2 regions of the Psychrobacillus sp. FSL W7-1457 genome follow, and region 1 is predicted to be linked to the other one. Evidence: riboswitches for the same ligand, from Rfam matches in the RefSeq annotation. Region 1 holds a riboswitch; the other holds the start of a gene.
The links. Region 1 has a riboswitch for preQ1 ahead of NSQ95_RS15660 (QueT transporter family protein). Riboswitches for the same ligand answer to the same signal wherever they lie in the genome.

Region 1 (8,388 bases):
GTGTTTTAATCAAAAACTCAGCTTTATTAAAAGTATTGGTTGATTCTTATTTTTAGTGACTGAATACATGAAAAAAGTGGCATGCTACGGGATGCGGAAGAAGGTAGGACATCACAACGACGCGCATAAGCGATTGGCGATGGCTTATTTCACAGACTGAGGAAAGCATATCCGGCTGGTGTGGAAATCAATTCTACTTTCTGATTTAAAAAATTCTTAGAGTCCAAAACTAAATGGAGATAACTCTTAAGACGAGAGAAAAGAGGGAGTTGAATGAAAGATATTGAGTAAATAATAGCGTAATGATAAAGCTTCACACTAAAAAAACTACCCCCATTGAGTGGTAGTTTTTTAGATGTATCTAATTAATATAATTTATGTCGAGGGGATCTGCAGTTAATATTGCTTCGGACGCGCATATAATTGTGTATTAAACGGGCATGTCTTCCCAACTCAGTATGGGGATTAACGAGGGGGCTAAGTCTTTTCAAGAATTCATGGTCACAGTCACATTTACCTCTTCCACTTTCATAACAAAGATCATGCATCATACAGGCAGCATCTACTTCGTTGACGGGCGCCCCTGGTCCACTACATCCTGGTCCACACCAATTATAACCTGGAAGACAAAAGCCACGTTTTCTCTTTCTTCTTTGTTGCAAACAAACACCCCCTTAATCTTTATGTATTAAGATATTCTTGAATGTAAATACGAATAAATACAAGCACCTAGCTGTCCAATTTTTATTTTTAAGACCATCAAAAAAGCAGTCTAAAAATAGACTGCTAAGTTAAAGAAAGTTTAAGTTAAATAAAGAATTCTTTTGAATAATGCATATTGAATAATTCGATCTGCAGACTTATTTGTAACGGTTTGAAAGAGATTAATGTTACCTTCTTTTAAGCTTAAGATAATGCCCTCCAATAAGTCTTCTAAAGTCATTGAACATAAGGAATAGTTTCTTTTGTCAGTCAACCTAAGTGTTTCTCCTTGAAGCAGTAGTTCAGTTGCCCATTCGTCTTGATAGATTCCCGAGGGTTTTTTGCTCCAGTTAGACTGCTCTTCCTGATGTATGGCCCATCTCTCATCCTCTAATATCGTGCTCATTATAGTTTCAATATTCTCTTCGGTAATAGAAATTGTTGCTTGTATTTCTTTATTGCTCGATTGTTGATTCATTTCCCCATCCCCTTACTTTGTTGTTCCGTACTAGTTAAATTTACTATTAATTCATAGAAAATAGAATAATCCAATTAGTGGTAACATAAAGGGAGTAGCGGATTATCTTTATCATTTAGCGTGCAAAGTTTTAGAAAAGTGTTTTCTTGTCCTACCTATGATCGGGAGGATACTACTAGGAAGCGAACAGGCTTGTCCGTCAAGTTATACCAGTAATGCAATAGATTTGCGTCAAACATCGTAGACTGCTGTTCCTTCAGTTCCATCTCCTGACTACCAACTACTACTGTTAATGTTCCTTCTACTACAAATAGAAACTCATGGCCGCTATGTGAGAATGCATTACCTTTATTTTCCCCTGGTTGTAGCGTAACAAAAATAGGTGCATAAGCCGCATCCTGTATACCATTGGATAAATCCTTATAGTAAAACTGTTGTCTAATTTCAGCTAATTCATCATGGGGAGTTACATCCGGAAAGAAAACGGTCGGATTGACTTTTAGGGCATCCGCTATTTTTTTTAGAGATTCTAACGTCACACTAGATTTTCCTCTTTCGACCTGTGAAAGGAAGCTAATCGATACATCCGTCATCTCGGCAAGTTCCTTTAGAGTGAGCTTACGTTCTTTTCTTAAGTCTTTTAGAATAGTACCTATTAAATTAGAAGACATATTATCTCTCCTTTTTTCTTCTCTATTATTTATCATACCTAGTAATGAGGTATCCCTCAATGATTCATATTAAATAACCATTGACAGAAAATTATAAACTATCTAAAATAAAAACAGGGAGAAATTAAAGTGTTACTTCAATTTTAAAGGGGAGATGAAAGATGGATCCAAAACAAATGAGGAAGGTCTGGATTGCTAGTTTAGTAGGAAGCTCCATTGAATGGTTTGATTACTTTTTATATGGTACAGTTGCCGCACTCGTTTTCAATCAAGTATTTTTTGTGACAGAGGAGCCAACTGTAGGATTATTGCTTTCCTATGCATCCTTTGCTTTAGCATTTTTTATCCGACCATTCGGTGGGATCATATTTAGTCATATCGGGGATAGGATTGGAAGAAAGAAAACATTAGTTATTACATTGAGTCTAATGGGAGTTGCGACTTTTGGGATGGGGCTACTACCTACATACCAAGCAATTGGTGTATGGGCTCCTATTCTATTAATCACCCTACGTTTAATCCAAGGACTGGGTATCGGCGGAGAATGGGGAGGTGCACTATTACTAGCAGTTGAATATGCACCAAAGGAAAAACGAGGTTTGTACGGTGCAATTCCACAAATGGGTGTAACAATCGGGATGGTAATGGGTACTGTTGCGTTGTCCATTATGACTCTATTACCTGAAGGTTCTTTCATGACATGGGGATGGCGTGTTCCATTTATCATGAGTGCGTTACTTGTTATTTTTGGCTTGTGGATCCGTAAAGGAATTGAAGAAACACCTTCCTTTAAAAGGGTACAGGAGTCAGGGGAGATTCCAAAGCTGCCTATTGCTGATACGTTAAAGTATCATTGGAAAGAGGTTATTATAGCTGTAGGGGCAAAGGTTGTTGAGACTGCACCTTTCTACATTTTTGGTACTTTTGTTGTTTCTTATGCTACTGCTGAGTTAGGTTTCTCACGTACTGCTGTATTAAATACGGTAATGGTAGCGACAATTGTGACGACTATTCTTATACCTATCATGGGTAGTCTGTCAGATAAAATCGGGCGGAAGAAGGTTTATGTGGCTGGAACGGTTGGGATGATTTTGTTTGCCTTCCCTTACTTTTGGATGCTTCAGCAGCAGTCACTTGTGTTACTAGTAGTTGCAACGATCATCGGGTTAGGAATTATTTGGGCACCGATTACAGCCGTGCTAGGAACGATGTTTTCAGAAATCTTTGACGCGAAGGTTCGTTATACAGGAATCACACTAGGCTACCAAATTGGAGCTGCCCTAGCTGGTGGAACAGCACCATTGATAGCTGCAAGTCTTATGCTACAGTTTAATGGATCCTATGTTCCAGTTGCATTTTATATTATTTTCACTGCTGTTATTTCTTTATTGGCCATTTGGGCAGTTAAGGATAGAAGCCAGCAAAATTTAGATGATGTAACTCCAGTAAATGCAGATGAATCATTCTCAAAGACAAATGAAAAAGAACTTAGTAAAGTATAATGATGTGAACATAAAGCTCGTCTTACGCTACTTTAGGCAAGGCGAGCTTGTATTTTTTAGGGAGGCTATAATGATGCTAGTGGTTAATGAACAGGAAATTATGTCTACATATAAGATGAAGGATGCAATAAAAGATATCAAAGAGATATTGGAAGCAAAAGCAGCAGAAAAATTAGCGAGTCCACATAGAACAGTAATTGAATTTCCACAACATGAAGCATCTGCGTTGTATATGCCAAGCGCTGATTTAATAGGGGAGGTGACAGCTGTAAAGGTAGTGACCATTTTCCCAAACAATCCTTCACAGGGAAAGCCTACTACACAGGGGATTGTCTTGCTGTCGGACGCAAAAAATGGAGAACATTTGGCCATGTTAAATGCTTCCTATTTAACAAGATTACGAACTGGAGCGCTTAGCGGTATTGCTACCGATTATCTCGCAAAAAAAGATTCGAAGGTGTTAACTGTAATAGGAACAGGAGCAATGGCATTTGAACAGGTACTTGCAGTTCTTGCAGTGAGAGATATAGAACGTATTGTGCTAGTTAATAGAACTATTTCAAAAGCAGAACAATTTGGCCAAAAGCTAGCAGATTTCGGGATTGATATTCCTTATGAAGTATTTAATGATGTTTCAGGAGCTGTAGGTGAGGCAGATATTATCTGCTGTGCAACGAGATCTAACGAGCCAGTCTTTAAAGGGAGTGACTTAAAACCGGGTACTCATATTAATGGAGTTGGCTCTTATCTACCTCATATGCTTGAAATGGATGTAGCTACGATAACCAAGTCCTCTAAAATTGTAGTAGATGATTTGGACGGGGTTAAGGGCGAGGCAGGGGAACTCATGCATGCAGTAGAGATTGGCGAATGGTCCTTCGATCAAGTTTATGGAGATATAGGAGCACTTGTTACTGGTGCGGTGAAGGGACGACAGCATGAAGAAGAAATAACATTATTTAAATCTGTCGGTGCAGCATACTATGATTTAGCAGTTGCAAAAGGTGTTTTTGTAAAAGCAAGGGAACATAATATTGGTACAGAAATAGAGGTATAAAAAGAAGTCCGAGTAGCAAATTATGCTGTTCGGCCTTTTCTAATTGTGTAGAAAACTATAAAATTCTGAAACCTGTTCTCGCATTTCTACATTTGCCTGTCGGGGCAGGGATAGGCGCCTGCGCTTTTCTTGTTGTCTAGCTCCGGCGCCTTGCCCCTCGGGGTCAAATGGATAAAAGCTCCGGTGGCTGAGGAACTGCCTCCTCGCATTTCTCCATTTGCCTGTCGGGGCAGGGATAGGCGCCTGCGCTTTTCTTGTTGTCTAGCTTCAGCGCCTTGCCCCTCGGGGTCAAATGGGAAAATACTGCGGTGGCTGAGGACCTGCCTCCTCGCATTTTCCCATTTGCCTGTCGGGGCAGGGATAGGCGCCTATGCTTTTCTGATTGACTTCTATTTTTTTACATGATAAAATTATCTCGAATTAAAGATATTTAAATTAAAGATAAAATAGGAGGATTATAAATGAATCACTTAAAAGGTATACATCATGTGACTGCTATTACAAGCAGTGCAGAAGAAAACTATAAATTTTTTACTTACGTATTAGGTATGCGATTAGTAAAGAAAACAGTAAATCAGGATGACATTCAAACCTATCATTTATTCTTTGCAGATGATGTTGGTGGAGCAGGAACAGATATGACATTTTTTGATTTCCCAGGAATCCCTAAAGGCACCCATGGGACGAATGAGATTTATAAAACGGCTTTTCGTGTTCCAACCGATGCATCTTTAGATTATTGGGAGAAACGCTTTGACCGTTTAAATGTGAAACACACAGGTATTCAAGAGCAATTCGGAGTGAAGGTTCTATCTTTTGTAGACTTTGACGACCAGCAATACGAATTGATTTCGGATGAGAACAATAGAGGTGTAGAGTCTGGTACTCCTTGGCAAAAAGGACCAATACCCTTAGAGCATGCCATTACTGGTTTAGGTCCCATTCATATTCGCATTGCACAGTTTGACTACATGAAGGAAGTACTAGAAAAAGTATTACTGTTTAAGGAAATTGCGCAAGAGGGTGATCTTCACTTATTTGAGGTTGGAGAAGGTGGAAATGGAGCACGCGTCATTATTGAGAAAAATGTTATCCTACCACCAGGTCGTCAAGGCTTCGGAACAGTACATCATGCTGCATTCCGAGTGGAAGATAGAGCAGTGTTAGATGAGTGGACAGAGCGAATGGAAAGCTTTGGATTCCATACTTCTGGGTTTGTAGATCGCTTCTTCTTCCAATCTTTATATGCTCGAGTGGCAGACGGGATATTATTTGAATTTGCTACGGACGGTCCCGGCTTTATGGGAGACGAGTCTTATGAGACTTTGGGAGAAAAACTTTCCTTACCTCCATTCTTAGAATCAAAACGTGCCCAAATTGAAGGCCTAGTAAGACCTATAGATACGGTAAGAAGTACAATTGAGTTTAAAAAAGAGTAAATTGAAAAAGGTCATTTCCTTTGTAGGAAGTGACCTTAAAATAAGCCCCCAAATTCTGAGAAGAAAATGGGGGCTCATTTTTTATATTAGTTCCTTAAATTTTAAACGTTTATTTAAGGCAAGCATTAATGGTATGCCTACTGCCATTACCACAAATTCACCTAAAGCAACTGTATACCACGTGTAATAAAAAGGATTAGCAATATTGAATGCAAAATATAGTTCAATATCGAACGCAAGATGCAATTCAATGGCAATTATGAACATAGTAAATGTAAATAAAATGGTGTTTAAAATCATATGCCATAGTTGATTCTTTACGAACTTCCCTATCAGTATACTAATAGATAGAGTGATAATGGAATGTCCTACTCCAAAAGTTAAATCGTAGAGTCCTAATGGAGAGAAAAGGTTTGTAATAAAAACACCAATTACAATTCCAAAGAAATACTTTTTGTTGAATATTATGAGGTGATTAAACATCTCGGATATCCGAAACTGAAAAGCACCAAATGCGATAGGAGCCACTAGCATAGAGACAGCTACATATAAAGCTGCAATAATTCCACTTGTAGCAATTGTTTTTATGTTCATATTCATTTCTCCTTAGTTTTTTTCCGTGGGAGGTTCTCGAACCACGTTTAATTTATCGAACAATCCATAATAATAGGCTAATAGAGGTAGGATGTCAAGAAGTTCCAAGCTATTGTTAGTTTAAAGATTAACATGAGTCATATAAAAAACCATGAAGAGGCAGGTGCCCTCTCATGGTTTAACAAGTAATTTTTATAATGATTTGTCACGAAGGAAATTTTGAACTATATGCTTATCTTCTTCATATGTTTTAAGTGTATAGCCTTCTTTCTGGAGCCATTCAATAATAAGAGGGAGTGCTTTAGTAGTTTGGCTTCTATCATGAAGGAGTATAATGATATCTTTATCCCCCGATTTGTACGCTTTCTCTGTTTCCAATTGGACGTTTTTAACGATTTCTTTATATTGCTTATCCGTATATCTCCAGTCATTTGTGTCCACATCCCAATCCCAAAGCTTATAATTTTGTTTAATCAGTTTATCCTTCATGGCTGTTGTTACATGTGGCTTGCTTCCGTAAGGTACACGAATCAGCCTTGGATTGTGCCCCGTCATCTGTTCGATCAGGCTAACACCGCTATTAATTTCTTGTATAAAGGATTCTGCACTTTTGTAAACCTTAGTCTTGTCATGCGTCATGCTATGTGTCCCAATATAATGTCCATTCTTTGCTACAGCTTTCACAATGGATTCATGTGCCTTCATATGCTTTCCTAAAAAAAAGAATGTGCCACTAACCTCGTATTGCTTAAGGGTTTGAAGGTTAATAGTCGTAAACTCATTTGGCCCATCATCAAAGGTTAGGTAAACGTTAGCTTTCTTTGGTGAGGGGAAAACGGGAGGACGGCTATCTTCTATTTTCTTATTTAGTAATCTGTTAATATGCTTTTCTACAACTGTATGATCCACAGCTGAATTGCTTTCAGTGGCGAGACTAACCGATGGAAATGGTAGAATAAAAACTAGTAATGTCAGACTGAAGGATAATAGAAGCTTTATCATATTGGAATCACCTATTTTCTTTCTACGAGTTTTATATGACTGCAATATTTAAATATATTCAACTCAAACACCATATAGAATAAAAAATGATTATTTTTAAAAGGGGTCTTAAAATGGAATTGCTGAAAACGTTCGACCATAGAGGAAATGTTACGGGAGTGGCTACTCGTGAGGAAATACATAGGTTAGGACTTTGGCATGAAACCTTCCATTGCTGGATTGTCTGTAGAGAAGAAGGAGTGGATTACATCTATCTCCAGCTAAGAAGTGATAAGAAAAAAGATTACCCAAGCTTATTGGATATTACGGCGGCGGGTCATTTATTATCAATAGAATCAGTAGAAGACGGGATCAGAGAGGTAGAAGAGGAACTAGGGATCGAAGTGGCTTTTAGAGAGCTGGAGTCCTTAGGGGTAATAGGCTACACGATTATCTCAGAGAAGTTAATCGATAAGGAGTTTGCTCATACCTTTGTTTATAAAGCTACTCCCACATGGGATGCATTTACATTACAAACAGAAGAGGTAGCTGGAATTGTTAGAACCAAGTTTTCTTCTTTTATGGGGCTATGGAAGGATGACGTAGAATCTATAAAGATAGAAGGAATACTGGTCGACGAGCAAGGAGTAAGGAGTAGAATAGAAAAAAATGTAGGTAAGGAGAGCTTTGTGCCTCATCCATTAGATTACTTTGAAAAAGTTCTAGAGAGAATAGAGGAAAAGCTAAGGCTTACTCACTGAAGTCTAAAGGAGGATGGGACAGAACTCTCCTCAACATAAAATATAATTGTTTTCCGTTACGACGGACGCTTTACAGGAGAACGGCTTAATCTCCTCGTCGCTTTGCTCCTGCTTGGGATTTCTGCACGTGCTGTCCACTTGGAGTCGGCGCCTCCTTTCCATAGGGTGGAGAGATGTCTTACAGTAATTCAGTTGGCTTTGAA
Region 2 (8,388 bases), 720 kb from region 1:
TGTATTATTCGCGGTAATCGTTCTTTTCCGTTTATTAGGAAAAAATTATGATGCTGCCATTATGGTAGCAGGCTTCCTTGGCCATGGGCTCGGAGCAACACCTAACGCAATGGCCAATATGTCAGCAGTAGTTTCAAAATTTGGACCATCCCGAAAGGCGTTCTTAATAGTACCAATCGTTGGCGCCTTCTTAATAGACGTGTTTGGTATGCCGATTATTATTACTACAATTAATTTGTTTAAATAGACAAAATAAAAGCGCAATCCTTTGAACATCAAAGGTTTGCGTTTTCTTATTGGAATAGGTTATTCAAAATAGTTATCTCGAAGCAAATCTTGACTTCCAAGTCAAAAAGCACAATGTAATATTTCCCAATTAATGTTTGGAGGATTTAAATATTTTATTCTGGGTATCTAATATACTTACGAGTTGAGCTTAGGATGTGATGTTTTTATGTTTGGACTATCTGACCTCTTGTCACTGATTATTTCTGCATTTATCATCTTGCCTGTGGTCGTATTTCTGCGAGAATCCGGTTATTTAATCGTTAGCTGGTTATTCGGAGTAGTAAAACCACGGCTCACAATCGGTTCCGGACCCAGGCTCTTTAAAATTGGAATGATTGATATACGCAAGTACTATCATTTGTATAGCTGGTTTTCATATGATGACTTAAAGCGTAAAAGTAAGTTTGCTTATGTTAGCATTTATTCTGGACCAATATTGGTTAACCTGATTATTGCCCTCCTCATTAACTTCTTAATCGCCAACGGCTGGGCTGCAGAATATAAAACATTTTGGGATCGCTTTGTTTTCTACGCATTCTATTATTTGTTATTTGATATAGTACCCATGATTACGACTAATGGTAAACCGAACAACGGCATGATTATTTATGAAATGATTCGATACGGAAAGAGAATCGACTTTAACGAAGAATCCTTCCTCCCAGCTACTTCAGATGTGGAGAACGAGTACCACGAACAGATGAAGCAAATAGAAGAAATAAAAAAAGAGAGAGAAGAGGAAAAACATGAACACTAAACTATTGTTTTCTTCTCTCTCAAAAGAGCCGATTCAAGAATATCTCCTAAATCGGCTCTTTTTTATATAAAATCGCGTTAATGCATTCTTTATTCGTAAATCTAGCCTAGCCTAGAAGCTAAGCCTAATCCTTTATACCTCCCTTAGACGCCTTGCTTTCAGAGCAAGCCCTTGGTTCAGTATCAAGGCACCTATCATTTGAATGACTGTTTTCACAACTACTTGGCCGACAATTGCTGCAGGCACAGCTTCCCACGGTATAAATCCTGCTCCAAGTGGACTCAATCCAACGATTACAAAAACAACAGAGTCAAGAAGACCTCCCACAATCCCACTGTAAAAAACTCTCCACGCCATTGGTAACTTTAAGCGTGTATAGATTTCTGTATCTGCTGTCTCGGCGATTACAAAAGATAAAGCAGATGCTGCCACAATCATTAAAGTATCTCCAAGTGCAAATGATGCAGTCCCTGATAAGAGTAACGCTAAGAAGATAAATAAATATGTTTTAGCTCTACCATATTTATTTTGCACAAGATCTCGAAATATAAAGGTTGCTCCAACAAAAAGCGTCCCCATAGGAACGATAAACATGCCAAACTCTAACGGTGCAAATCTAGCCGTCACCACATTTGCAATAACAATAGATAATAAATACAATAATATTCTCATTATGCTTCTCCTTTAAATATCACTAACTCTGTAAAGGCTAGTAACATTTATATATTCTTTTCCGCAAGTTCTCGCTTAGTATTTAAATACTCCTCAAGCCCATTTTCACGTAATTTACATGCTGGGCACTCTCCACAACCATCTGCAATGATCCCGTTATAACAGGTTAAAGTTCTTTCTCTCACATACTCAAATACACCAAGTGAATCTGCTAGCTCCCATGTTTGTGCCTTGTTGATCCACATTAATGGTGTATGAATGACAAAGGAACTATCCATTGATAAATTTAATGTCATATTCATCGATTTGATAAAAACGTCACGACAATCGGGATACCCACTAAAGTCTGTTTCACAAACCCCTGTCACGATATGGTTTGCTCCTACCTGACTAGCTAAGACACCAGCAAATGAAAGAAAAAGCAGATTTCTTCCGGGAACAAATGTTGAAGGTAGCTCACCTTTAGCCCTTTCTTCAATTTTTATCTCCTCGCGTGTCAATGCATTAGCTGCAAGCTGATTTAGTAATGACATATCTAGCACATGATGTTCGATGCCAAGCTCTTTTGCTATTTCTTTTGCACAGTCAATCTCTAGACGATGTCTTTGACCATAATCAAAGGTCACGGCCACCACTTCTGCAAAATTTTCAATCGCCCAGAACAAACAAGTCGTACTATCTTGTCCTCCACTAAATACAATAAGTGCTTTACTCTGTTTCATGTATAAATCTCCTTCACGACGAAAAAACAGCACGCTAAGAGAAGTGCTGTTTTCATCTTAGTTTTTTTAAGAGGGTCGCTAATAACCTCTTCCTTGCTAACAAGGATTTATTTAATTAATTTTCATTTATAAGTAATCGTCTAGGAGTAAGAAGTTCCTATTCCATTCCATTTATCGATTATCAATATTTTCAGGATTAAGGTCATGGTTCATTAAACGGTAGCTCGCAATCTCCTCATATTTTGTTCCTGGTCGTCCATAGTTGCACCACGGATCAATGGAGATACCTCCACGTGGTGTGAATTTCCCCCAAACCTCAATATACCTAGGATCTAGCAGTTGGATTAAATCATTCATAATAATATTCACACAATCCTCGTGGAAATCACCATGGTTTCTAAAGCTAAATAAGTATAGCTTCAACGATTTACTTTCCACTATTTTTTTATCTGGGATGTATGAAATATACATAGTGGCAAAATCAGGTTGTTGCGTTATTGGACATAGACTCGTAAACTCTGGACAATTAAACTTCACAAAATAATCTCGATTAGAATGTAGATTGTCCACTGATTCTAATACTTCAGGCGCATAGTTAAATGCATATTGCACTTTTTGATTTCCTAATAAGGTTAAATCTTCTAATCCTTCAGCTGACTTTCGGCCAGACATAAAAAAACCCCCTTGAAAAGTAATACCAAATCTTTTCAAGGAGAGGTTGAGACATTTTCTATAAAACTTTACAGGATTAAAACAAAAAAGCCATGTCCAGTTATGGACATGGCTTTTTCGTCATGTATCCATAGTTTTTTATAGAGGGTATCTGCTATGAACCTCTCCTGAAAAATTTCAGGTATTTATCTAAAAAAATAATATAATACGTGGAGATAAATGTCAAATTGAAAAATAACACTTTTTGGGCTCGTTATTAGATAGGACGGAAATTTATGAAGCATTACCGACTAACTAATTGAGGCGTCGTGTTACGTATCAAATAATCAAATGATCCAAGTGCAGCTGTTGCCCCTGAACCCATTGAAATGATGATTTGCTTGTATACCGTATCCGTACAGTCACCTGCTGCGAATACGCCAGGCATGCTTGTCGCACCGTGCTTATTAATAATGATTTCATTATTTTGATTTAAATCAATTATACCTTTTAAAAATTCTGTGTTCGGTAGTAGACCAATTTGTACGAAAACCCCTTGTAGCTCAATATGCTCTTCTTTACCAGACACAACATCCAAATAAGTTAACCCGTTCACTTTATCTGTACCTGTAATTTCTTGTGTTAAGGCATTTGTTAAAACCGTTACATTAGATAGACTATGTAAACGCTCTTGTAATACTGTATCAGCCTTTAGCTCTGCATTCCGTTGTAATAGGTAAACATGGTTCACAATTCCCGCTAAGTCAATTGCTGCTTCAACTCCAGAATTTCCACCGCCAACTACAGCCACATCTTTCCCTTTGAAGATTGGACCATCACAATGCGGGCAATATGCTACGCCTTTATTTTTAAATTCTTGCTCGCCTGGTACACCTAATTGACGGTAGCGTGCCCCTGTTGAAAGAATAACTGTTTTTCCTTTCAATACTGCACCGTTTTCTAATGTTACTTCTACCATCTCGTTACGAGCAATACTTGTAACTCGTTGGGATTTCATAATATCTACATTGTAATCCGCTACATGTGCCTCTAAGCTTGAAACAAATTGTGGACCTTCTGTAGCTCTCGTACCAATAATGTTCTCAATAGCCAATGTGTCATTTACTTGACCACCAAAGCGCTCCGCTACTATACCTGTACGAATACCTTTACGAGCGGAGTAGATTGCTGCAGAGGCACCTGCCGGACCACCACCAACTACCAATACATCGAACGGCTCAACGTCTTGGAATTCAGACCCGTCTGACACTTCTCCAAGCTTGTTTAATATATCTTCAAGCTCCATACGACCACCACCGAAGTTCTCACCGTTCATATAGACAGTGGGTACAGCCATAATGTCTCGTTCTTTAATTTCGTCTTGGAACGCGCCACCTTCAACCATTGTGTTTGAGATATTTGGATTTAACACAGACATGATATTCAATGCCTGTACAACGTCTGGGCAATTGTGACAAGTCAGGCTCACGTACGTTTCAAATTTCATAGGTTTCTTAATGGCTTGAATGCGTTTAATCACAGCCTCATCTATCTTAGGAGCACGACCTGAAACTTGCAATAAGGCTAGTACTAATGATGTAAATTCATGGCCAAGTGGTAAGCCTGCGAATGTTACACCTGACTCCTCCCCCACCTTATTAATGCTAAAGCTAGGAGTACGCTCTAGTAATGCATGTTGTACGGTAATAAGCTGAGACATATTTTCTAACTCTGTTACAAGCTCAAGCATGTCATTAGATACTTTATCGTCGCTTACGCTTACTTTGATAACTATCTCACCTTCTAATAATGCTAAGTACTGTTGTAACTGAGCTTTTAAGTTTGCATCTATTAGCATAAATTTCGCTGTCGCTGAAATAATGAAATATTATATTCAGATAATTCAATAACTATAATTCAATAATAAATCAATCTGTTATTCTCAACGAGCAGCCCTTCACCTCTATTCATCTTTTTTTAATACGCGTATTTCTTTTTTCTTTATAATTCTAATAAAAAATAGCGACAAGGCTGTCTGAAAATAATTTCATAACAGGCACTTGCCGCTTAAATCTTGCTCTAGTTTATATAGCTTAGAAACTTAGATTTTACCAACTAGGTCTAAGCTTGGAGTTAAAGTTTCGCCGCCTTCTTGCCATTTAGCTGGGCAAACTTCGCCTGGATTGTTGCGAACATATTGAGCTGCTTTTATTTTGTTTACTAACGTAGATGCGTCACGACCAATACCACCAGCGTTAATTTCGTAAGCTTGTACAATACCTTCTGGGTCAATGATGAAAGTACCGCGCTCTGCTAAGCCATCCTCTTCATTTAATACATCAAATGCTTTAGAGATTGTGTGAGATGGATCACCAATCATTATATATTCGATTTTGCCGATAGTATCGGAAGTATCATGCCAAGCTTTATGTGTGAAGTGAGTGTCAGTTGATACAGAGTAAACTTCAACCCCTAAAGATTTTAATGTTGCATACTCATTTTGTAGGTCTTCTAGCTCTGTAGGACATACGAAAGTGAAATCTGCAGGATAGAAGCATACTACTGACCATTTGCCTTTGAAATTTTCAGAAGATACGTCGATGAATTCACCTTGTTGGAATGCTTTTGCAGCGAATGGTGCAATTTCTTTACCTATTAATGCCATGATTTATAGCCTCCTATGTATTATTTCTATCAAGTATTAAAATTATGTTGTAATAATTCTAATGTATAGTTTTATTATTCTATACATTTGATTTTCAGTCAACCATTAAGGTATGAAAATAGTTCGTTATCAATACCACTCTACAACATTTATAGTGTCCAAGAGAAATGGGCATACTGCGTTTTGAGAAAATAAAAGTCAAAAGAAAAGGATTAGAATTCCTTAATCTTTTACTTAACAGCACTTCCTTGTGGTAAGTTTTCAACACTAATCTGCATTTAAGACTCATGTCATTTTGTCCTCTTATCCAACAAGCGCATAATCTTAAGAAAAGTCTTGCAGTCATTCTGTAGACCCGAAAACTTCCTATAAAGCATGGTACAATCATTCTATGAAAAATAGCTGGAGTGATTATTAATAATGAGTAAACGAGAACAACAAAAACACCAACGCCGTCAAAACATTATCCAGACTGCCAAGAGCTTATTCTTGGAACAGGGCGTCCAACATGTACAAATGCAAGATGTAGCGACTGCTTCTGGAGTTGGGATCGCAACGTTATTCCGTTACTTTCCTAAAAAAGAGTATTTGATAATTGCGGCTACGAATGCAATTACAGATGAAATGGCCACGGATATTGGGCAGATTATCGAACAGCCTATAACGGCATATGAAAAAATTGAGCAAATTTTAGAGTATTATATGGGCATCATAAAGGATCCGCAGTTACGTTTAGCAAAGTACTTCGATTCCTTTGATTTATATGAAAAGATAGCTGAAGAATCACCGGAGCAATATGCTGAGTATTTATCGGCACGCAGCAATTTAGCCCGAGTTTTATTAACTATAAGTGAGCAGGGCAAGCTGGATGGCTCGTTAAGGTCAGAAATTGATTTGGATGTATTTGTCATGACAATGGTGCAAAATTTTAGCATCTTTACTTATAAATCAAGCCTAACAAAGCATGATTCCAACCTATCGAAGTTACTTTCTGCGGACAAGCAGCTTTTGGTGATGAAGGATGTATTTTTACGCTATATTCAACCATAGTAAGTAACAGCAACGGACATTTGAATTGACATTCAAACAAGAAAGTTGTTTACTAGTAAATATAAAAAGTGATAGTCAACTATCACTTTATATGAATCTATTTTAGGGGGCAATTTACATGAGTCGTTTAACAGGTAAAGTCGCAATTATTACAGGTGCTGCACAAGGCATGGGAGCAGCACATGCAAAATTATTCATTGAACAAGGTGCAAAAGTTGTTTTAACAGATTTAAATGAAGAAAAAGGAAAAGCATTCGCAGCTGAATTAGGCGAAAATGCCCTTTTTGTTAAACAAAATGTAACATCTGAAGAAGATTGGGCAACAGTTATTGCTAAAACAGAAGAAGCATTTGGTCCAGTAAATGTATTAGTAAATAATGCCGGTATTACGATGGCAAAAAATATGCTTGATATTACAGTAGAAGAATACCGTCGTATCGTAGACATTAACCAAGTGTCCGTATTCTTAGGTATGAAAACTGTAGTTGCTTCCATGATGAAAGCTGGTGGAGGTTCAATCGTCAACATTTCTTCCATGAACGGCTTAGTTGCTGGTGCAGTAGGTTATACTGATACGAAATTTGCAGTACGTGGTATGACAAAAGCAGCTGCAATTAACTTAGCGCCAATGGGCATTCGCGTAAACTCTGTACATCCAGGTGTAATCGCGACACCAATGGTGGTACAAGAAGATACAAAAGCAGCGGTTGAAGCATTTGCTAAACACATTCCATTAAAACGTGTTGCACAGCCAGAAGAAGTCTCTAATATGGTACTATTCTTAGCTTCTGACGAGTCTAGCTACTCAACAGGTTCAGAATTCGTAATCGATGGCGGATTAACAGCACAATAATAGTATGTATAAACTAATAAAAGGTCGATTTTCTATTAACGTAGAAAATCGACCTTATTTTTTATTTAATTTATAATCGCACTTACTTTTGAATCGTTTATCTCGGCGGATCTATGAGATTTTTTTACTAGCCTATATAAACGCTTTCGCATGTTCCAGCTGCTGGTTCATAAAAGCAATGGTCTTTATATTGACCAGAAAAAGGTTGACCATACCAAGTCGGAGGACAAGGACCGAATGGATTAAAATACCACAGTGCATATTTCGCTGGGTGTTCTCTCCAATAATCCAAAGCTTGTTTTGCTAACTTTTTTTCAGTAGTTCTCGCTCTTTCATAAAACAAATTACCTTTTTGAACGGCTTCAAAAGAATAATTTCCTCCTTGTACCTGAAAAATGACATCCTCAATAGTTCTTACATCATTAAAGTCCAAACAATCAGCTTTAGCGCGGTTTACAATTACATTACCAACATATAACATCCCTTGTTTCCCTTCACCCTCGGCTTCCGCTCTCATCATCCTTGCCATGAGATCAATGTCTTTATCTCGGTATTTAACTCTAGCCATTTTTTCACCCCTAGGTATTGTATGAAAGAAAACTGAATTATGTCATTCTATCCCCTTTACCAACTTGCACATTATTTTATTAAGAACTACTAAGTAACGTAGCTCAACAATATTAGACCGCTTTTGAGGTTTATTGCAAAATTTAATAACACTAGAAAAAGG

Region 2: linked by a shared signal. The riboswitch ahead of queF (preQ(1) synthase) and the one ahead of NSQ95_RS15660 (QueT transporter family protein) in region 1 are both predicted to bind preQ1.

The regions. Positions count from the first base shown of each region.
Region 1 is NZ_CP151993.1:3,180,728-3,189,115, reverse strand. Features, by position in the region: gene NSQ95_RS15690 (phospholipase) at 366-662, opposite strand; gene NSQ95_RS15685 (hypothetical protein) at 803-1,180, opposite strand; gene NSQ95_RS15680 (XRE family transcriptional regulator) at 1,336-1,851, opposite strand; gene NSQ95_RS15675 (MFS transporter) at 2,013-3,353, shown strand; gene NSQ95_RS15670 (ornithine cyclodeaminase family protein) at 3,427-4,410, shown strand; gene NSQ95_RS15665 (ring-cleaving dioxygenase) at 4,872-5,849, shown strand; gene NSQ95_RS15660 (QueT transporter family protein) at 5,931-6,443, opposite strand; PreQ1 riboswitch class I at 6,450-6,494, opposite strand; gene NSQ95_RS15655 (polysaccharide deacetylase family protein) at 6,636-7,445, opposite strand; gene NSQ95_RS15650 (NUDIX domain-containing protein) at 7,559-8,185, shown strand.
Region 2 is NZ_CP151993.1:3,899,606-3,907,993, forward strand. Features, by position in the region: gene gltS (sodium/glutamate symporter) at 1-247, shown strand, start outside; gene NSQ95_RS19225 (hypothetical protein) at 455-1,045, shown strand; gene NSQ95_RS19230 (VUT family protein) at 1,178-1,717, opposite strand; gene queC (7-cyano-7-deazaguanine synthase QueC) at 1,765-2,439, opposite strand; gene queF (preQ(1) synthase) at 2,611-3,111, opposite strand; PreQ1 riboswitch class I at 3,236-3,282, opposite strand; gene ahpF (alkyl hydroperoxide reductase subunit F) at 3,395-4,948, opposite strand; gene ahpC (alkyl hydroperoxide reductase subunit C) at 5,192-5,755, opposite strand; gene NSQ95_RS19255 (TetR/AcrR family transcriptional regulator) at 6,176-6,805, shown strand; gene NSQ95_RS19260 (glucose 1-dehydrogenase) at 6,924-7,658, shown strand; gene NSQ95_RS19265 (cell wall hydrolase) at 7,786-8,226, opposite strand.